DNA from 3 places in the Rhodoferax sp. SPJ21 genome. Region 3 is predicted to be linked to each of the others. Evidence: predicted binding sites of a transcription regulator. Region 3 holds the regulator's gene; each other region holds the start of a gene.
What was found. Region 3 encodes sigma-54, which starts transcription at its own class of promoters, with help from an activator protein. Its sites were predicted from a motif close to TGGCANGNAANCTGCTTT; they were not measured.
Positions count from the first base shown of each region.

Region 1: a site for sigma-54 is predicted at 2,248-2,265, ahead of AC4BBN_RS00045 (circularly permuted type 2 ATP-grasp protein). Genes of this name have one in related genera too.
Region 2: a site for sigma-54 is predicted at 2,480-2,497, ahead of AC4BBN_RS16335 (PEP-CTERM sorting domain-containing protein). Genes of this name have one in related genera too.

Region 1 covers NZ_JBYZMO010000001.1:10,090-17,424, forward strand. The annotation lists gene AC4BBN_RS00040 (alpha-E domain-containing protein) at 1-683, opposite strand, end outside; gene AC4BBN_RS00045 (circularly permuted type 2 ATP-grasp protein) at 716-2,221, opposite strand; partial or broken gene AC4BBN_RS00050 (DNA internalization-related competence protein ComEC/Rec2) at 2,348-4,003, opposite strand; gene AC4BBN_RS00055 (helix-turn-helix domain-containing protein) at 4,371-4,610, opposite strand; gene AC4BBN_RS00060 (HAD domain-containing protein) at 5,368-5,868, shown strand; gene AC4BBN_RS00065 (hypothetical protein) at 5,905-6,576, shown strand; gene AC4BBN_RS00070 (HAD domain-containing protein) at 6,573-7,121, shown strand; gene AC4BBN_RS00075 (hypothetical protein) at 7,124-7,335, shown strand, end outside.
Region 2 covers NZ_JBYZMO010000003.1:203,062-210,396, forward strand. The annotation lists gene AC4BBN_RS16325 (FAD-binding domain-containing protein) at 1-778, shown strand, start outside; gene AC4BBN_RS16330 (SDR family NAD(P)-dependent oxidoreductase) at 711-1,466, shown strand; gene AC4BBN_RS16335 (PEP-CTERM sorting domain-containing protein) at 1,870-2,427, opposite strand; gene AC4BBN_RS16340 (FAD-binding domain-containing protein) at 2,639-4,189, opposite strand; gene AC4BBN_RS16345 (M14 family metallopeptidase) at 4,339-6,141, shown strand; gene AC4BBN_RS16350 (hypothetical protein) at 6,165-6,797, opposite strand; gene zapE (cell division protein ZapE) at 6,794-7,335, opposite strand, start outside.
Region 3 covers NZ_JBYZMO010000002.1:3,423-10,757, forward strand. The annotation lists gene AC4BBN_RS07775 (THUMP domain-containing class I SAM-dependent RNA methyltransferase) at 1-1,081, opposite strand, end outside; gene AC4BBN_RS07780 (RNA polymerase factor sigma-54) at 1,126-2,703, opposite strand; gene lptB (LPS export ABC transporter ATP-binding protein) at 2,711-3,463, opposite strand; gene lptA (lipopolysaccharide transport periplasmic protein LptA) at 3,472-4,095, opposite strand; gene AC4BBN_RS07795 (thiol:disulfide interchange protein DsbA/DsbL) at 4,205-4,864, opposite strand; gene AC4BBN_RS07800 (SPOR domain-containing protein) at 4,945-5,661, opposite strand; gene argS (arginine--tRNA ligase) at 5,674-7,335, opposite strand, start outside.

The DNA.
Region 1 (7,335 bases), on a different contig from region 3:
GGCTTGATCACATCGCGGTACACCTTGCGGTACACCTCAAAACCCGAGACGCTGCGCAAAATGGCGCTCCAGTGGTAGAAGTCGTACTCTTGGTCCTTCTCATTGGCGGTGCCAAAAAAGTCGCTTTGCACCGCATGGAACTTCACGTCCACCAGGCGCGCAGTGTTGTCGGCGCGCTCCAGGAAGGTACCCAGGCGCAGGAAGTGAAAGGCTTCATCCTGCAGCATCGTGCCCAGGGTTACGCCGCGCGACAGATGCGAGCGGAACTTGACCCATTCGAAAAACTGCGCCGGGTCATTTTCAAACTCGCCGGACTTCAGCATGCGGTTGACTTCCAGCCAGGTGGTGTTCAGCGTCTCCCAGACCTCGGTGGTCAGGGTACCGCGCACCGCGCGGGCATTCTCACGGGCCGCACGCAGGCAGGAGATGATGGAGGACGGGTTTTCTTCGTCCTTCACCATGAACTCCATCACCGACTGGGAGGTGATGGCGCCGTGCTTTTCGGTGTAGGGGTGCAGCAGCTCGCTGATGGACAACAGACCTTGCAGGCCCACCTGGGCGACTGCGTTGGACTGGGGCAAGAGCGCTGTTTGGTAGTTGATATCCAGCATGCGCGCTGTGTTCTCCGCGCGCTCGGTGTAACGGGACATCCAGAATAAATGGTCAGCGGTGCGTGACAGCATGAAGTCGTTCCTTGTTCTGTGTGTCTACGTGTCTACGATTGGGATTGGCTGTGCACGGCAGGCACGGTCGCGGGGACAGAGTCGTCCTCCAGAATCCAGGTGTCTTTGGTGCCGCCGCCCTGGGACGAATTCACCACCAGAGAGCCATCTTTCAAGGCCACGCGGGTCAAACCGCCGGGCACCATCTGCACTTCCTTGGCAGACAGTACAAACGGCCGCAAATCGATGTGACGCGGCGCAATGCCGGACTCCACAAAGGTCGGGCAGCTGGACAGGCTGAGCGTGGGCTGGGCGATATAGCCGCTGGGGTTGGCCAGCAGCGCGGCGCGGAACTCCTCGATCTCGGCCTTGGTCGATGCCGGCCCGACCAGCATGCCGTAGCCGCCAGCGCCATGCACTTCCTTGACCACCAGGTCCTTCAGGTTGGCCAGGGTGTAGGCCAGGTCGTCCTTGTTGCGGCACATGTATGTAGGAACATTGTTCAGGATGGGCTTTTCACCCAGGTAGAACTCGATCATCTTCGGCACATAGGGATAGATGGACTTGTCGTCTGCCACACCGGTACCCACGCCGTTGCAGATAGTCACATTGCCTGCACGGTAGGCTGCCATCAGGCCGTCGCAACCCAGGGTCGAGGTGGGGCGGAAGACCTGCGGGTCCAAAAAGTCGTCGTCCACCCGGCGGTAGATCACGTCCACCCGCTTCGGGCCACGCGTGGTGCGCATGTAGCAGAAGTTGTCCTTTACGAAAAGGTCTTGGCCTTCGACCAGCTCGATACCCATTTGCTGCGCCAGGAAGGCGTGCTCGAAGTAGGCGCTGTTGTACATACCAGGCGTCAAGACGACGACTGTAGGGTCCGCTGTGGCGGCAGGGGCCGAAGCACGCAAGGTTTCCAGCAGCAAGTCGGGGTAATGGGCCACCGGAGCCACGCGATGGCTGCTGAACAGATCAGGGAAGAGGCGCATCATCATCTTGCGGTCTTCCAGCATGTAGCTCACGCCGCTGGGCACGCGCAGATTGTCTTCCAGCACGTAGTACTCGCCGTTACCCTGGGCATCGGGGGCGCGCACGATGTCCACACCGGAGATATGCGAATAGATGTTGTTCGGCACGTCCACACCCATCATCTCGGGGCGGAACTGGGCGTTGTTGATCACCTGGTCGCGCGGGATGATGCCGGCCTTCAGAATGTCCTGGTCGTGGTAGACGTCATGGATGAAGCGGTTCAGCGCGGTGACGCGTTGCACCAGGCCTTTTTCCATGCTGCCCCACTCGTGGGCAGGGATGATGCGGGGGATCAGGTCAAACGGGATCAGACGCTCGGTGCCCGAGCCGTCCTCGTCCTTGGCGCCGTACACGGCAAAGGTGATGCCGACGCGGCGGAAGATCATCTCGGCCTCTTCGCGCCGCTTGGCCATCATGTCGCCCGGCTGCTTGGCCAACCACGCGTCATAAATCTTGTAGTGATCCCGGATCTGCTTTCCCTTAGAGAAAAACTCATACGGTAGCGATGTATACATTTCGTCAAATTTCTGCATAAGTTTTCATCTCCTGAAACCAAAGAATAGCAAGTAACGAGCCATGTTGACGTGCAAATGGGCAACTCGCACAAATTAAGCGCAAACGCTGGGACCTATGTTCGCCGCATCCATCGTAACGACATTTCAGAGCGCTCCATCTGCCCATGGGTGCTGCCAGTAATGCGGCGCTTGCTGCCGCTCGCAAGCCACGCGCTGCGGCGCCACCGACTGCCAGGTGGCCGCCCCACAGTGACTGCTGTCCACCACCTGGATGCCGCGCTCCTGGTAGCGCGCCAGCACCGGCGGCGCGGGGTGGCCAAAGCGGTTGCGGTAACCTGCCTGCACCAGCGCAAAGCGGGGCCGTACCGCGTCCAGAAACGCCGGGCTGCTGGATGTCTTACTGCCATGGTGGGGCACCAGCAGCACGTCGGCCCGCAGGGCGTCCGCCCCGCCCACCAGCCGCGCTTCCTGGGGTTGCTCAATATCGGCCACCAGCAGGGCGGTGTGTGCGCCGTTCGACACGCGCAGCACACAGCTCAGTGCATTCGGTTTGGCAGGACTGGCGTAGTCGCCCGCCAGCGGGTGCAGCACGTCAAACCGCACACCGTCCCAGTCCCAGCCCTGCCCCGCGGCACAGCGCGTGACCGTGCGCACTGACTGCAAAGGGTGGCCGGACTCGATGGAGCTCAGTAGCTCCGCCTTTGGCTGCAGTGCCAGCACCGAGGCCGCGCCGCCGCTGTGGTCGCTGTCGCGGTGACTCACCACCACCGTATCCAGCGTCTCGGCCATGGCGCGCAGCAAAGGCAGCAGCACGCGCTGACCGGCATCGCTGTCCTGCCCCCAGCGCGGGCCCGTGTCGTACAGCAGGCTGTGGTGGGCGGTGCGCACCAGCACGGCATTGCCCTGGCCGATGTCAGCCGCCAACAATTCAAACTGCCCCTGCGGCGGACGCGGCGCCTGCCACAACAGCACCGGCAGCAGCATGGGCACACCCAGCGCACGCAAGCTCCAGGGCAGTGGCAGCACCAGAATCAGGCCACCCAAAACGCCTGCGGCGCCTATCCATACTGCGGGAGCAGCTACCGAAACCGTAGCAAACGGCAGCTGTACCAAGTACTGCAGAACCCAACCCAGGCCATCGATGCTGCCGGCCGCCATCTGCCACACCGGCGGCAAAAGCACACCCAGCATGCACAGGGGCGTCACCACCAGCGTCACCCAGGGAATGGCCAACAAGTTGGCCAGCAAGCCCACCACCGACACCTGCTGGAACAGCAGCAGCGTCAAAGGCGTGAGCGCCAGCGTAATCGTCCACTGCTCACGTAGCATGGAACGAAATCGACCTCCAGCGCTGACATCACCTGCGCCAGCAGCTCCCAAATCTGTAGCAAACAGCACAGCCACCGCGACGAAGCTCAGCCAGAACCCCGCCTGCAGCAAGGCCCAGGGGTCGATCGCCACCACCACCGCACAAGCCAGCAGCCACACCGAGGGCCAGGGCCAGCTGCGGCCACTCAGGCGCAACACGCCCACCGTCGCCAGCATCCATACCGTGCGCTGCGAGGGCACGCCCCAGCCACTGAATACTGCGTAGACCAACGCCAGCAGCAGGCCGCCCACCAAGGCGACCTGTGGCACCGGTAGCCACAGGCCGGCACGCCAACCCAGCACATCGCTGCGCCGCCACAGCCACCCCACCAGCCCCGCAGCGATCCAGGCAAACATGGTCACATGGAGCCCGGAGATCGACATCAAATGTGCCACCCCTGCCGCCCGGAACATATCCCAATCGGCCCGCTGGTGGATTACATTAAAGTTCTGCTCCGTGACAAATAGTTCTGCTCCAGCGGTTTTGTGACAAATAGTTCTGCTCCAAGCCCTGAAATGCGGCCCCGCTAAGTGACATTAAAGTTCTGCTCTAGCGGCCTAAAACCCGCATGAACACCCACTTCTCGGAAATTCCCAAGCTGGAAATTTGGAGTTCTGAATTCGGCAGCTTGAATTCGTGCCAAATCTGCTCTTAAGTCGCGATGACGCGAAAACTCTGCAAATACGCAGATTCAGGGCAAAAAACGCACGAAGTGACAAATAGTTCTGCTCCAGAATTTCAGGTGACATTAAAGTTCTGCTCCAGCGCCTCCCCCTCCCAAAGCGGCCTACAGGCCCATCAGTTCTCGCTGGGAACCTCAAATAGCTTCGCGACTGGAACACTCAAGACGTCAGCAAGTTTTTGAACGTTGTCAGTCGTGGCATTCGCAACCCGACGCTCCACTTGACTGACGTAGGTCCGGTGAAAGCCTGCCATCTCCGCTAGCTTCTCCTGCGATACCCCCAACTGCATTCGATGTTTTAGAACATTGGCTGCCAACAGCGTGCGTGCGTCAGGCACCTTTTCTTGCTTTTTCATTCCTTAAGGTTGCCTACATACCGCCCTAAAATCTACAGCCGTTATATCTACCGTTCATATATCCACTGTTTATACATCTACAATGCAGGCAAATTGCAGCAACTCGGTGCACGTTTTTCTACGAAGTTAACGATGTCCGCTGCTCAAGTAGTACACACGGCAACCCCAAAAATTCACCTCCAAAAAAGGAAACAGCGGCCTCATGGAAAGCGGGATTCAGACAGTTAAACGGTACGCGCAGGAAGAAGATGGCACTAGATGCGAAAGTCTGAATTGGATGGCAGCCGAAGTAGTTACAACTTCGACTTGGTTCGTCGTTGAGTGCGACCAGCACGTCGCAGGGCAGCCAAAAACCAAAAGGTGGGTCACCACGTCCATACACATCGCGGACCTATTGCTTACGGGACGCCCGTCCAGTACCTGGTCGAAGGTCCTTGTATGCATGCACCAGCCGACTAGAAATACTGATTCAACCGTCTTTGACGAGGTATCAAGCGCTTATCAATCGGATGCTAATGACCTCTTTCTCTTTCAGCTTGCGAATGGGAAAAGTTTTATTACCAGTGCAAACGACTCCCCTCCGGCCACGGAGAAGGTTCAGGAACTTCGACTTGTTTATAAAAGTCGCCATAAATAAACAAGGTGAACTTGCCCGCTATCTTGACCCTACTGAATGAAAGAGCCTTATGACAGATAGCTCTCGAACTAGCTCCAAAGAGTTAGTGGTAAGCAAGAGAGTTGCTCCCATGGTGAAAACGTGAAAGGAGCGAATGGTCGTTTGCTGTATCTTGACTTTGATGGAGTTCTGCATCACGAACGGGTGTGGCGGCACCCGTCGAAGGGCATCCGCTTCCCCGCACCAGACGGTTACACCCTCTTTCAGCACTCCGCTCTGCTCGAAACGCTCTTGCTTCCATACCCCGATGTACGAATTGTGTTGAGTACCGCGTGGCAGTGGCACTTTGGCTATGCAGGCACAGCAAAAAAGCTCTCGCCAGGCCTCCGTGTGAGGGTCATCGGAGGAACATTCCACAGTGGCATGAATAAGGACTTGCTCATCGACCTTGGGCGTGGAAATCAAGTATGGCGCGACGTCTGTCTACGCAAACCCAGGGCATGGCTGGCACTCGATGACGATGCCGAGAGCTGGCCGGACTGCTGCTCTGAAAACCTCATACAGACAGACCCACACGAAGGACTTAGCCCCCTATCAGTTCAAGCTGAACTTGCCTGCAAGCTGCAGGCAATGTGTGCATGAATTTCCTCTTAGTAGACGAACTTACGCCCAATACCCATGAAACCTAACACTTTTGAAAACGTCTCTGAAAGTCCCGTAGTCGACATATGGCGTACCCTCTGCACACTCGCGATGCGCGATGCCGCCCGCCCAGAAAATTCACCTCTCTCGCGGGCAGGGGCCCTGTGGGACGCCGGGTATATCAGCGCGCTGTTGATTCTCGGCCCAGATGCCGCAAGCCAATACGAACACCCCACCGACGAGGTTCTGGAAGCTGTGCGAGCCCGATTAAAGTGGCCACACAGCAGAATTCGCTTTGCACAGTGGTTCCTGCAAAACCGATATGCCATGGGCGGTTTCCGCTTGAAGGAACAAGACCAGGTTCGATGGCACTTGCTTCGGTGGGCGGTATTTATGAGAGGTGCCGCTCAGCGATATGGCACCGATTCTGCGGCTGGTCCAAATGTTGTTCTAGGGGACAAGCATGCCGCGGCCGATGAGGTTCAAAGGTCCACATCCAATCCCATTTCAATCGCTCAAATCCAGGACCATTTAGAAGCCAAGCATCCGGCAGGAGAGTTGGAGAGTGCGGAAGAGACAGAGATGCCAGAAGGACCATTTGGAGCGTTCTCGGCATCCGAGTCAACTGACGAATTTAAGCTTGTGCGCAGGTGCAAAGAACTGTGGGAAAACGATGTGTCTGGGCTCCTAGGTAAAGCTCCTCCATGAACGTGCGACCTATCATCATGCTGGATTTCGACGAGGTGATAGTTCTCAATCGACCTGGCGACTTTGGTGTCTTTGATGTAATTTCTTCCAATCCACCGCCGCAGCTATGGGAGCGACTCTTTCACCCACCAGCTATCGAAACGTTGGTAAAGGCAGTTACGGAACATGATGCCCGGGTCGTAATCACCACAAGCTGGCTCCGCTTTCTGCTGCGCGACTCCTTCGAATACATTTTTAAGCAGACTGCGCTTGAAGTTCTGAGCAAAAGTCTTCACGATGCCTGGGAGGCACCGCAGAACAGGGGAGAAACCCGCTGTCAAGCAATCGACCGGTGGCTGTTAGAAAACCACCGAGGCGAGCCGTACCTAATTCTCGACGATGAACTAAGCGGTACGGGTCTAAAAAACTCCGTACACGACCGCAAGCAAAGAGTCGTCTTCTGCAAGATGGACATCGGCTTAAATCAAAGTCATTTGCCATTCATTCGAGCCGCTCTATCACCACTAATCAGCAAAGTGTCCGCCCCGCCATCGCATAAAAGGTAACCGTGCTCTACATTGAGATTCATGCGGTGGCTACAGAAGGGAACCCGATACTCACGGTACTGGGTGAAGTTGGGCGGGTCTCAGGGATGCGAGTCGGGCGGTACGCTTGCAGCCTGTATGGCTTCCAAGAACAAGTAATTGCACAGGCGGAAATCACTGGCTATCCCCGGTGGTCGGAGCCAACAGCATTGCTCCTGTCACGTGCTATCAATGC
Region 2 (7,335 bases), on a different contig from region 3:
CGGCAACCTGGCCAGCAACCACCTGAGCTGGCAGTGGGTGGCGGGCACTGGCAGCAGCAAGCCCTATCTATTCAACGCCGAGAACGTGGCCAAATTTGCCCCACCCGACTGGCACAGCCCCGGCAGCGTTATCGACACGTCGTACGAAGCGCTGGACGCCATCGCCCGCAGCCCGCAGGCACTGACAAGCCCAGCCGCTGCACTAGGCGTAGACGAACCCGCAGTAACTCACACCCCACCAGACGCCACTGCACCCGATGCCGCACTGGTCGCTGGCCGCGACGTCTGGCTGGTCCACCCGTGGGCGCTGCGCCTGCCGCCGGATCTGCCGGCTGGCACGCTGTGCATCGGCATCTACCTTGCAGAATTTCATAGCACCTGGCCCTGGAGCCACCTGCGCTGGAGCTTTGTCAGCACCCGCATGGCCGAGCTGACCGACCTGCGCTGGCATGCCGACACCGCCGCGCTGCAACAGGCCCTGCGCGGCGCGCGTTCGGTGCGCACCGTGGCCGACCCGCATATTGATTTGGGCGCCATCGCCCAGGTGCAGCCAGCCCCCACCCTGTTCGCCGAAGTGGCCCACCCATGCACCTCGTTCTCCCAGTGGTGGACGCGCAGCACCCGCAGCAACCCGCATTTGCGCGACCTGCCCGGCTTGACCGGCCTATCGGCAGGCCCCTTGTTTGACCCTCCCCCAGAAAGAGACGCCCATGACGACACCCACAACCTCCCCCCAGATAGCCCTGGTGACCGGCGCCCGCGGTGGCATAGGCCGTGAAGTCGTAGCCCAGCTACGCCTGGCCGGCCACCGCGTAGCAGCCGTGGGCCGCGACGCCGCCACGCTGGCCGAGGTAGCCGCCGATGCGCACATCGCCGCCGACACCACCACGCCCGAAGGCGCGGCAGAAGCCATCGCCGCCTGCGTAGCCCAGTTGGGCGGCCCGCCCACGCTGCTGGCCCACTGCGTGGGCAGCACACTGATTGCGCCCCTGCACCGCAGCACGGCAGCCCAGTACCGCGAGGTGATGCGCATCAACCTGGACAGCGCCTTCTTCATGCTGCAAGCCTGGGTGGAAGCTCTGCGCGTAGCCAAGCTACCGGGTGCCGCCGTGCTGGCGTCCAGCGTGGTGTCGCGCATAGGCGTGGCCAACCACGAGGCGATTGCCGCAGCCAAAGGCGGCATAGAAGCCCTAGCCCGCAGCGCTGCCGCGACCTACGCCCCGCTAGGCCTGCGCGTCAACGTCGTGGCTCCCGGCATGACCGACACCCCCATGACCGCCAGCATGCTGCGCATGGACGCCATGCGTGAAGGCGCAGGCAAGCAATACCCGCTGGGCGGCGTACAGACCGCCGTGCAGGTGGCTGATGCCATGGCCTGGCTGTTGAGCGACGGCGCGGCGCGTATCACCGGACAGGTGATAGCGGTGGATGGTGGGTTTACGACCGTGCGGCCCCTAGTACGGTAGGTGTGGACGCTAGTGGGAATTGCTATTAAATTCGTAGCTACTACCGCATACAGAACATGCGCCAGAGCTATTTTTCACCAACATAGTTGCCCACAGTTGCACACCTACTGGCACGGTCAAGCTGCGCCTACCGGTTTATGCCCACCACGGTGACGCCATGCGGGCACGCATGCCTATCCATCGCTTGCACCTGCCGCAAACAAAAAATCCCTGCAACTTTGTGGTTGCAGGGATTTCAGGAATGGGCCTAAGTGGAGATATGAACTGCGGTAAAACCCAATTCACCGGGCCTTCTACTCTCAATAAGTTACCGACCATTCCCCGCCAGCGAAGACCACTTCACCAGATACCTGGTTGCGAGCAAGGTTCGGCGCACGCATTCGATGGCATAACTGCCCAAGGTTCAGCTCCAGCGACGACGCACAGCTGCCAAGCCAACCAAAGCCAGCCCAACCAAGGCAATAGAGTTGGGTTCCGGGACGGTCGAAGTTGCAACAACCGGGGTGCCGTCGCTGAAGACAAAATTGCTACGGTCTAAATCAGAAGCAAAAATCCTCACCGAATCCAAATCGCCACTCGCAGCGCTAACGCGAAATCCAATAGAAAACACCCCGTCCAATAATTCCGGTATGGATTCTAAGGAGCCCAAAACTAGCAGTTGTCGATTGAAACGCTGGGATAAGAACGAACGTTGCAGCCCTACTCCATCTAAATCACCAAAGATATCGATATCTACAGATAAATGATCCCACGCAGCCCCGGAAACATCCAAGCGGATAAGCTGATAGGCCCCATTGGGCAATTTCGGTAAGCTAAAGTTGTAAATCAAATCGTCACTTGCACTTGTTCCTACAGGCACTGGAACCGCATGCGCCGAAGTGCCTACCAGGGCCCCCACCATGCCGGCGGCAAGGCACAAATGCTTAAGAGACAAAGCGGTGAAGATCTTTTTGATGCGCATGGCCGAATAACTTTTCTTGAATATTGAATGGGAGGGGTGTTTCCCGCCGTTATCAGCACCATGTGTGCCACGTCAAAATAGTTTTTTTAAATCATCAACTTGCGCGGAAAATTTGCACGGCAACCAAGGCAGTTGTCAAAAAATCCGACAGGGCTAACAGATGTTGGCACTGAACAATCAATAGGTCAGCGCTGATAAGCAGCAATAGTGGTCAAAACAAGTCGAGCTGGGCTGACGGCGCTGGCGTACGTGGCGGTCGGTTGCGCTTGCTGCCGGTAGTGGTGGGCAAGCCAGCTTTGCGCGACCCATGCTTGTCCTGGATGGCGTTCGCCTCGGCCTTGGCTTTCGGGGTGCCGCGCAGGCCGTAGAGCCGCTCTTTGGCCTGTTTCACTGCCGCCGCGTCGTCCACGATGGGCGCGGGGTAATGCTGGCCTATCACGCAGCCTGCCGCACGCTGCTGCGCCGCGCCCATCAGCCACGGCGTAGGCAGCAGAGACAAGGGCACGTTGGCCAATTCGGGCACCCAGCGACGGATGAACACGCCGACCGGGTCGTGGTCTTGCGCCTGCTTGGTGGGTGAGTAGATGCGCAAGGTGTTGATGCCGGTGGTGCCGCTTTGCATCTGCATCTGGCACCAATGGATGCCGGGCTCGAAGTCCAGAAACTGCCGCGCCAGAAACAAGCCGGTCTCGCGCCAGTGCAGCCACAAATGGTAGGACGCAAAAGACACCAGCATGGCCCGCATGCGGAAGTTCAGCCAGCCGGTGGCTTTGAGGCTGCGCATGCAGGCGTCCACCATCGGGTAGCCGGTCTGGCCGGCGCACCAGGCGTCAAACCGCCCAGCGTCAAAATCGTCTTCACGCAGGCCGTCGTACACGCGGGCAAAATTCTGCTGTTCGATCTGGGGCGCGTCCTCCAGCTTTTGCATGAAATGGCAATGCCAGTGCAGGCGCCCGGCAAAGCTGCGCAGCGCGCCCAGCCAATGGCGATCTTCCCCATCACCCGCCTCGCGGACGGCGCGTATCCGCACTTGCGTGGCCTGGTAGACCTGGCGCACGGACAGTGTGCCAAACGCCAGGTGCGGGCTCAAGCGGCTGCAGCCGTCTTCAGCGGTCAAAGGGCTGGACAAGGACTTCGCATAGGCCCCGCCCCGCATGTGCAGAAAGCTCTGTAGAACGCCGTGCGCCGCTGCCTCGCCGGCGGCCTGCACGCGGCGGCCATGGGGCTGCAGGCCCAGCTGGCCCAAGGTGGGCAGATCGGTCAGCGCCACCCGAGGGCCTCGCCAGCCCGGCGGCATATCAACCTGGGGCTGGCCCATGCGCTGCTGCCAACGCTCGGCCCAGCCGTTGCGCGAGCGCAGGCGGCGCACCACGCCGGTCTGCGCAAACTCTTGCCAGGCGATACCGTGGGCGCGGCACCAGTCGGCCACCGCCACGTCCCGCGCATAGCTCCAGCCCGGGCCGGTTTCCTCATGGCTCAGCAGATGCGCCACGCCATGGCTGCGCCGCAGCTGTGCCAGCGCCTCCAGCACCGGCCCCACGTGCACCAGCAGTGGCAAGCCGCGCACAGCCAATGCCTGGCGCAACTCCGCCAGGCACTGCAACGCAAACTCCACATGCTGGCTATCGCACTCGGGGCTGTGCAGCCATTCCGGCTCCAGCACGAACAGGCCCAGCACCGGCCCGGGCAAAGCCGCAGCGGCAGCCAATGGCGCGTGGTCGGCCACCCGCAAATCTTTCTTGAACCATACGACAGTACACATGCCGACACTGTCGCCGATTTCAGTTTCCGCCGGTGTGCAGCCCGCAAATGCCCCCCACAATGTGCTGCCAGCGGACTGAGGATTACCGATACCTTCCGTTAACATGCCGCATCCCATAGCAGAGCAGTTTGGCCACCATGACACCTCGTATGCGCACCGCCTCTCCCGTGCTCCCTGCCACCCGCCCGGTCTATGCGGCCTGCCTTGCCGCGTTAGTGCTGCTGCAAGCTGCTTGCTCGTCCACGCCGCTGCCGCCCTGGCCCTCGTCCGCCGACACAGCTGCGCCGACACGCACCGCGCCGACACCGGCACCCACACCTAGCAAGCCAGCGGCAGAGCTCCCTGCGGCCGTGGCCAGCCCGGTTAACACCCCGCAGATCACCACGCCTGCCGATGCCGGTGCCGGTGCCGACGCCACAGAGAGCCCGGCAGTGGCTGCGCGCTTCCCTGCCCCGTCGCTGGCCTACAGCACACCCGGCCTGCAAAGCGGACGCAACAGCTTTACCACCAACCCGGAAATCATCGATTGGCTCAACGAGCTGGCAGACCACCCCAGCCAGGGGGTCAAGGCCACAGTACTGTCCATGGGCCAGTCGCAGCAAGGCTCGCCCCTGGTGGCCCTGCTGCTAACCCGGGCCTCCAGCCCCGACGCCCCTACGGTGCTGGCCACCGGGCGACCCACCGTACTGCTGGTGGGGCAGCAGCATGGCAATGAACCCGCCGGCAGCGAAGCGCTGCTGGTGGTGGCCCGCGAGCTCAGCCAGGGCCTGCTGGAGCCCTTGCTGGACAAGATCAACGTCATCATCGTGCCACGCGCCAACCCGGATGGAGCCGCCGCCAACCAGCGCGCCACCGCCAACGGCATCGACATGAATCGCGACCACCTGCTGCTGAACACCCCCGAAGCCCGCGCCCTGGCCCAGCTGGAGCGCAGCTACCAGCCCATGGTGGTGGTAGACGCGCATGAATACACGGTGGCTGGCCGCTACCTGCAGAAGTTTGGTGGCATCCAGAAGTACGATGCACTGCTGCAGTACGCCATGACGGCTAACCTGCCCGAATTTCTGACCCGGGCCTCTGAGGAGTGGTTTCGCCGCCCCTTGTTGAGCGCCCTGAAAGACCAGAAGCTCAGCAGCGAGTGGTACTACACCACCAGCAACACGGCGGACGACCTGCTGGTCTCCATGGGCGGCACGCAACCCGATACCGGGCGCAATGTCAACGGCCTGAAAAACACAGTCAGCATGCTGGTCGAGACCCGGGGCGTGGGCCTTGGCCGCCAGCACATCCAGCGCCGCGTGCACACCCAGGTCACGGCCATGGTCAGCATGCTGCAAAGTACGGCCAGCCGCAGCGACGAGCTGAACAAGCTACGGCCTTATATGGAGCGTGACGTAGCCAGCCAGGCCTGCCGTGGCAGAGCCGTGGTGGAAGCCGGCCCCACCAGTGCCCAGTACACACTGACCCTACTGGACCCGAACACCGGCGCCGACCGCAAGGTCACGGTGGACTGGAATTCCGCCCTGGAGCTGCAAAACACCAAAACCCGCAGCCGCCCCTGCGGCTACTGGCTGTCGGCCAGCTCCACACTGGCCGTGGACCGCCTGCAGATGCTGGGCGTGCAAGTGATGCGGGTGATGGAGCCTGGCGCCCTGATGGGCGAGTCCTACCTGGAAAGCAGCCGCAGCGAAGGCAGCCGGCAAGACGTGCGCGGCACCATCCAGGACGGCACGCCCATCGTCCAGACCAAGGTCACGCTGATACCGGGGGTGGTGGATGCGCCGCAAAACAGCTTTTATGTGCCGCTGAGCCAGCCCCTGGGCAACCTGGTGTTGGCGGCCCTGGAGCCAGACACGCAGAACAGCTATTTCGCCAACCACCTGTTGGATGGCTTGCGTGACCTGTCACGCGTCACGGCCGAGCCGACGGTACGGATGGAGAAGCTGCCCTGACTTCAAAGGGCTGCGTTTGAGCCTCAGGGTGGCAGCGGTGCCGCCGGCGTCTTGGTGTTTTCAGCGTTGCGCTTGCGCGTCTGCTCAGCGTGTTCGGCGGCGTCCTGCTGCTTGCGCAGATAGCGCTCACGCTCTTCCCCGGCCGTCGCGGCCTTGCGCGCGCGGGCGGCCTGGGCTTCTTCAAAAGCCTTTTGCTTGCTGTCCAGCGTGGCTTTGCGGGCGGCTTTTTCTTGCGCGGCCTGGGCGGCGGTATGCGGTTGGCGTGGCGTCGAAGGGGTGGGTGTACGCACCTTGCCCACGCTCTTCTCACCCGGCGTGGCACTGGCCGGCGGGCTTTCTTCGGCGGCTTTTTGCTCCATGCGCTGCAGCTGCTCGGCGCCCTTGCGCTTGCGTGCGGCATCGTTGAGCAAAATCTCCTGGCGGCGCAGGTCGGCCATCTGGTCACGTCGCTGGGCGCGGTTCGCATCCCGGCAGTCGTTCACGGCAAACTTCTGGAAGCAATGGGCCTCTTCGTTGTCGAAACGCTGCTGCACCTGTGCACGCTCGGACTGGATGCGGATGCGCTCGGCCTGCTCGGCGTCGGCCGTGGCATCGGTCTGGGCCTGGGCCAAGGTAGCCCCCAGCAGACAGAGACAAAGAATCAGGGGCTTTTTCATGTGATGTGCGTATCGACGATACGGCGCTCCAGCGCCAGGAATTCGGTGGACTGCATCTCGGTCAGGCGGGACACGGTACGCGGGAACTCGTGGGCCAGCGGGCCGTCGGTGTACAAGGCCTCGGGTGCCACGGCGGCCGACATGATCAGCTTGCAGCGGCGGTCGTACAGCACGTCCACCAGCCAGGTAAAGCGCCGCGCCGGCGACGCCATATTCACGGGCATGTGCGGCACATCGCTGAGCAGCACGGTATGGAACTGGCTGGCGATTTCCAGGTAATCGTTTTGCGAACGTGGCCCGCCGCACAGCTCGCGGAAATCGAACCACACCACACCACCCGCCTTGCGCCGGGCCCGTATCTCGCGGGCCTCGATGTGCAGTATGGGGTCTTCATCCTGTGTCTCGGCCAGGCGGTTGAAGGCGTTGGTCATCTCCTGGTCCGCTTCAGGGCCCAGCGGGGTATGGTAGAGCTTGACCTGCTCCAGGGTGCGGCGGCGGTAGTCGGTGCCGTTGTCCACGCTCAGCACTTCCAGCTTTT
Region 3 (7,335 bases):
GCAGCTTGAGGTCGGGCGTCAGCATCCAGGCGGTCCAGCCGGCGTAGTTGCGCTTCCAGTGGGTGGCCAGCTGGGGGAAGAAGTCGGCGCTGCCGTCTTCGGTCTGCGCGGCTTCGCGCCGGCCAGCGACACCGGCGACTTCAATCCGCTCGCCGTAGGGCGGGTTCAGCAGCATCACGCCGGACTCGGCTGGCGGCATGCGCTGCAAGGCATCGCCGCCACGGAACTCGACCACACCGCTGACACCCGCGCGCTCGGCATTGCGGGTCGCGAAATCGACCATGCGGAAGGCCACATCGCTGCCGAAGATCTGCGTCTGGGGCTCGTGCTCAGCCTCGTGGGCCTGGTCCTGGATGATGGACCACACATGGGGCTGGAACGGCAGCAGCTTCTCAAAGCCAAAGCGGCGCAGGCTGCCGGGCGCAATATTGCAGGCGATCTGCGCGGCCTCGATCGCGATGGTGCCGCTGCCGCAGCAGGGGTCGTACAGGGGCGTGGTGCCGTCCCAGCCGCTGGCGGCGATCATGGCCGCAGCCAGCGTCTCTTTCAGCGGCGCGTCGCCCTTGTCTTCACGCCAGCCGCGCTTGAACAGCGCGTCGCCCGAGGTGTCGATGTAGATGGTGGCGCGCTCGGTGGTCAGGTGCAGGTAGATGCGCACATCGGGCCACTGCACGTTCACGTCAGGGCGCACGCCGGTCTTGAAGCGGAAGCGGTCGGCCACCGCGTCCTTCACCTTGAGCGCGGCGAAGTTCAGCGAATTCAGCGGGCTGTGCTGGGCCGTGACCTCGATCTTGAAGCTTTGCTTGGGCGTGAACCAGATCTCCCAGGCCACATTGCTGGCGGCTTCGTACAGGTCTTTTTCGCTGCGGTATTCGGTGTTGGACAGCTCGATCAGCACACGCTGCGCCAGGCGGCTGTGCAGATTCAGGCGCATCGCGTCGCGCCAGGAGGAACGCACCAGCGTGCCGCCCCGCATCACGCGCAGGTCTTCGCCCTGCAGGCCGGTAATGCCATGCACCTCTTCGGCCAGCAGCTCTTCCACGCCGGCGGCGCAGGGTAAAAATAGTTGAAGTTGGTTCATATCAATCGTTTCATAGCGTCACCGGGCTTGTCCGGTGCCGTCCATTACAAAGCCTTGCGCAGATTCGTCGGAGCAATTCTGAGCGCTTCGCGGTACTTGGCCACGGTGCGGCGCGCGCATTCAATGCCCTGCTCTTTCAGCATGTCGGACAGCTGGCTGTCGCTGAGCGGCTTCTTGGGGTCTTCAGACGAAACAAACTGTTTGATCAGCGCGCGCACCGCAGTGCTGGACGCATTGCCGCCGGTCTCGGTCCCCAGGGACGAACCGAAGAAATACTTCAGCTCGAAGGTACCGTAGGGCGTGGCCATGTATTTGGCGGTGGTGACGCGGCTGATGGTGGACTCGTGCAGACCCAGCTCGTCGGCGATCTCGCGCAGCACCAGGGGGCGCATGGCCAACGCACCGTGGCTGAAGAAGTTCTTCTGCCGCTCGACGATAGCGTTGCTGACCCGCAAGATGGTGTCAAAGCGCTGCTGGATGTTCTTGATGAACCAGCGCGCCTCCTGCAAGCGTTGCTGCAGCGCGGCATTGTTCGACGAGTCCTTGCCGCCGCCCTTGTGCTGGCGCAGCGCATTGGCGTAGATGTCGTGCACGCGCAAGCGCGGCATGACCTCGGCATTCAGCTGCACGCGGAAGCGGGCCTGGCCACCACGCCCGACCTTGACCACAATCACGTCGGGCACCACGATGTTGCGCTCCACATCGACAAAGCGCCGCCCCGGCTTGGGCTCCAGCCTAGCGATCAGCGCCATGGCGGCCTTGATGTCGGTCTCGGTGGCGCGGCACAGCTGGGCCAGGCGCTTCACGTCGCGCCGGGCCAGCAGATCCATGGACTGGCGGCAGATGCGCATAGCCACCTTGCGTGCAGGGTCCTCGCCCAGCACGGACTGCAAACTCTGCAGCTGCAGCAACAGGCATTCGCCCAGATGCCGTGCGCCCACGCCCGCCGGCTCCAGGCTTTGCAGCAAGCTCAGCGCCACGGTGAAGCGGTGTACCAGCTCTTCCACGCTCTCGGCGTCGTCGCCGGCCAGGCCACGCGCCAGGGTTTCGAAATCGTCTTCCAGGTAGCCGTCGTCGTTCAGCGACTCGATCAAAAAGCGCAGCGCAGCCTGGTCCACCTCGCCCAGCCGCAGGGCCAGGGCCTGGCGGTGCAAATAGCTGGTCAGCGACTCCTGGTTGCGGGCCAGCTCGGTGGCGTCCATCTCGCCGTCATCGCCCAGGTTGTTCTGGCGCGCCGGGGCATCGCCACCCCATTCGCTGTCGTCGGGTTTGATCTCGGAAGTGCCGTCGCCATCCCAGCTGGTGTCGTCACCGCCGGTCAAAGGGGATTCAGCATCATTTGGGGCTTCCGCGCTGGATTCACTTGCGTATTCAGCTATAGAACTTGTAGCAACCTCAGCCTCACGCTCCCCTGTGCTGACCGGCGTATCGGACTGGGCCAGGCCGAACTCCTCGCGTGGAGCCTCGTCCATATTGCGTTCCAGAAACGGGTTGTCGTCCAGCATCTGGTCCACTTCCTGGCTCAGTTCCAGGGTGGACAGTTGCAGCAGGCGGATGGACTGCTGCAACTGGGGCGTCAGCGCCAGATGCTGTGAAACGCGTAGGGATAAGCCTTGCTTCATCGGGACATCACATCTTGAAATGTTCGCCGAGGTAGACGCGACGCACATCGGCGTTGTCCACAATCTCGGACGGCGTGCCCTCGGCCAGCACATGGCCGTCGCTGATGATGTAGGCGTGGTCGCAAATGCCCAGCGTTTCACGCACGTTGTGGTCGGTGATCAGCACGCCAATGCCGCGCGACTTCAGGAAGCCGATGATGCGCTGGATCTCGATCACGGCAATCGGGTCGATACCGGCAAAGGGCTCGTCCAGCAGAATGAAACGGGGCTGGGTGGCCAGGGCACGGGCGATTTCCACACGGCGGCGCTCGCCACCGGACAAGGCCATGGCCGACGACTCACGCAAATGCTCCACCCGCAGATCCTGCAGCAGGGCCGTCAGGCGCTTTTCGATCTCGGCGTGGGTGAGGGATTTGCCGGCCTCGTCGTGCTGCAGTTCCAGCACGGCGCGCACGTTCTCTTCCACCGTGAGCTTGCGGAAAATCGAGGCTTCCTGGGGCAGATAGCTCAGGCCCAGGCGCGAACGCCGGTGGATGGGCATGTGCTCCACCGACTGGCCGTCGATGGAAATATGGCCGCCATCGGCCCGCACCAGGCCCACGATCATGTAGAAGGAAGTAGTTTTGCCCGCACCGTTGGGGCCTAGCAGGCCCACCACCTCGCCTTTTTTGACGGCCAGGGTCACGTCTTTCACGACCTTGCGCTTGCCGTAGGCTTTTTGCAGATGGCGCGCCTCCAGGCGGCTTTCTCCCGACTCCACCACCGCCGTCACTTCTTCATGCCCTCCAGCGTGGTAGTGGAGCGCAGCACCGGTGCAGCACCGGCAGGCGCCGTGCCGCTAGGGGCCGACGCTGCGGCCTTGGGGGTCAACATGGCGCGTACGCGGCCATTCTGGCCACCGGGATTGCTGCCGGCTGTGCCACTGTCCACGGTGAATACGTCGGTGGTGTTGTCGTAGACGATCAGTTCACCGGTGATTTCGTCGTTCACCTTGCTGCCAACCAGGCGGCGCAAAATGGCCCGCTTGATGAAACGCACGTTGTCCAGCTTGCTGCTGTACTCGATGGTTTCGCCCTCGCCTTCTATGTATTCGTCCAGGCCGTCGCGCTTCTGCTTGAAATACGCCAGCTTGCCCGGCTCGGCCGTCACCACGCCGAACTGGTTGCCCTCGGCGTCCTGGCGCACATCGACGCGGGCGCCACGGATGATGATGGTGCCCTTGGTCATCACCACCTTGCCGGTAAAAACGTTGGTCTGCTTCAGATCGTCATAGCGCGCCGCGTCCGCCTCGATATTCATAGGCTTAAGTTTGTCGGCTTTTTCCGCGTGGGCTGCTCCGCCTAGGCCGACGAAACAAACCAAGAGCAATGAGAGTAGGGTGTTGATTTTCATAGAGGCACGAATCTTGCAATCCATTGTAACGGCCAGCCACCCTGAGTTGGACGTAGCCAGAAAAAAGCCCGCTGACGCGGGCTTTTTCATCTCTCTGGCCTTGACGGAATCAGGCTTTCTTGCGCTGCTCGGCCACCAGATATTCCACGATGGTCAGTGCGCGCGGCATGTTCTGCGCCTGGCTGCCGTCGGTGTAGAACTTGCCGGCCACGCCCAGCGCGGGCACGCCCGCCACCTGGTAGGCCTGCTGCAACTGGGACGCCTTGCGCACCTTGGTGCTGACACCGAAGGACTGGTAGGTCTCGGTGAACTTGGTCTTGTCCAGGCCCTGCTTCACGGCCCAGGCGATCACCAGATCATCTTTGTCCAGACGCTGGTGCTCCACATGGATGGCGTTGAACACCTTGCCATGCAGGGCATCCAGTTGGCCCAGGGCCTCCAGCGTGTAGTAGAGCTTTTGCGGCGGAATGAAGCTGTCTTGAAAGTTCACAGGCACGCGTTTGAAGGAAATATCCTTGGGCAGGCGCTTGAGCCACTCCACCAGTGCGGGCTCAAACGCATTGCAATGCGGGCAGGCGTACCAGAAGAACTCGATCACCTCAATCTTGCCGGCCGGGGCTTCGGTAGGCGCCGGCTTGTCCAGCACCAGATAATCCGTGCCTGCCACGGGCGGCTTGCCCTGCGCCAAGGCGCTACCGGTGTGGCCCACAGCCAGCGTGGAACCAGCCAGCACACCCGCTGAAGCCAGCGAAAACTCACGACGTTTCATTGCAAATCACTCCTTGTGGGGGGTCGGACCGGCGCCGGGCGCAAAAGTTCAGCGCGCGGCACCAGCTTCAATAGGGCTGGTCAGCGCTGCACTCGCACCAGGGTGGTTTCGTTACCGGCACTTTCCAGCCGGTCCTTGGCATGGTCGGCATCATCGCGCTTGGCATAAGGGCCCATACGCACCCGGTAGACGGTGCGGCCGGACTGCTCGCGTTCGGTGACCTTGGCCTCCATGCCCATCATCGCCAGCTTGGCGCGCTGGGCCTCGGCATCTTCGGGCGTGCGGTAGGCACCGGCCTGCACGAAATACTCAAACGGCTCAGCCGTGGGTGCCAGCGCAGGCGCCGTGGCCACAGTCGCCGACGCAGCTGCCTTGGCTTTAACCTTGGCCAGATCACCCAACGGATCCGCGGAAGCGGCCGCCGATGGCTTGGCTTCTGGCTTCGCTTCTGGCTTGGCGGCAACTGCCGCCGGGGGTGCGGGCACCACAGCCGGAGTCGCCGCCGGGGCTGGTGGTGGCACCACCATCGGGGCCGCCGCATCCACCGCACCGGATGCCACGGGCGCAGCAGGGCGCACCGTGTTTTTGCCGTGCAAGGGGGTGTTCGGGTCCCAGTCCTTGTTTTTCTGGCTTTCGACCGCGTCGTGGTCTGCGCCATTGGCCTGGGTTTTGCCGCTCATGAACGGCACCGGCACCTTGGTGACATAGACCGCCACCGCCAGCGCCGAGCCCAGGCCGACCACCACCCCGATGATGAAGCCCAGGATGGTGCCGCCGCTTTGCTTGTGTTTTGTCATGCTTGCTGTCAATTACATTTTTTCTGGAGCATCCACGCCCAGAACTGCCAAGCCATTGTGCAATACCTGCGCACACGCGGCGACCAAGGCCAGGCGCGCCAGCTTGAGCGGCTCGTCGTCCACCAGCACGCGTTCGGCGTCGTAGTAGCTGTGTAGGTTGGCGGCCAGCTCGCGCAGGTAGAAAGTCACGTCGTGCGGGGCAAAGCCATCGGTTGCTGCGGTCAGCATCTCGGGGTACTTGGCCAGTTGCAGCATCAAAGTCTGTGCCTGGGGAACCAGCAGGCTGGACAAGTCCACGCCCTGCAGTTTCGCCACATCGCCACCCCAGTCGCGCAGCATCTTGCAAATGCGGGCGTGGGCGTACTGCACGTAGTACACCGGGTTGTCGTTGTTCTTGGCCAGCGCCAGATCGATGTCGAAGGTGTATTCGGTGTCCGGCTTGCGGCTCAGCAGGAAGAAGCGCACCGCGTCCTTGCTGGTCCAGTCGATCACGTCGCGCAGGGTCACGTAGCTGCCGGCACGCTTGGATATCTTCACCTCTTCGCCGCCGCGCACCACGCGCACCATGGTGTGCAGCACGTAGTCTGGGTAGCCCTGAGGGATGCCCACATTGGCCGCCTGCAGGCCGGCGCGCACGCGGGCGATGGTGCCGTGGTGGTCGGTGCCCTGGATGTTCACCACCTTGGTGAAGCCGCGCTCCCACTTGGCGATGTGGTAGGCCACGTCGGGCACAAAGTAGGTGTAGCTGCCGTCGGTCTTGCGCATCACGCGGTTCTTGTCGTCGCCGTAGTCGGTGGACTGCAGCCACAGCGCGCCGTCTTGCTCGTAGGTCTTGCCGGCTTCCTGCAAGCGCTTGACGGTGGCGTCCACACGGCCGCTGGTGTACAGGCTGGACTCCAGGTAGAAGTTGTCGAACTTCACCTTAAATGCTTGCAAGTCCAGATCCTGCTCGCGGCGCAGATAAGCCACGGCGAATTCGCGTATGGAATCCAGGTCGTCCACATTGCCCGAGGCCGTGACTTCGCGGTCGTCGGCCTTGACGGTCTTGCCGGTCAGGAAGTCCTGCGCGATGTCGCCGATGTAGTCGCCGTTGTAGGCGGCTTCGGGCCATTCGGCGTCGCCGGGCTTGAAGCCCTTGGCGCGCATCTGCGTGCTGGTGGCCAGGGTGCCGATCTGCACGCCAGCATCGTTGTAATAGAACTCGCGGTACACGTCCCAGCCCTGGGTGGCGTACAGGTTACAGATGGCGTCGCCCAGCGCTGCCTGGCGGCCGTGGCCCACATGCAGCGGGCCGGTGGGGTTGGCAGAGACGAATTCCACCAGGATATGCTGGTTGTTGCTGGGCTGCACGCCGAAGCTGAGTCCGGCGGCCAACACCTCGCGCACCACTTCCTGCTTGGCGGCGGGCTTGAGTTTGATGTTGATGAAGCCCGGGCCGGCGATGTCGATGGCCTCGACCCATTTTTCGAAAGCTGGCTGCTCCAGCAGAGCCACGCGCAGGTTTTCACCCAGCTGGCGCGGGTTCAGCTTGAGCGGCTTGGCCAGTTGCATGGCGGCGGTGCAGGCGAAATCGCCGTGCGCGGCCACTTTAGGGGACTCGAACGCGGCTTTAGCGCCAGCGCCGGGGGCAATTTTTTCCAGCCCGACGGCCAGCGCCGCGAGCAATTCGTGTTT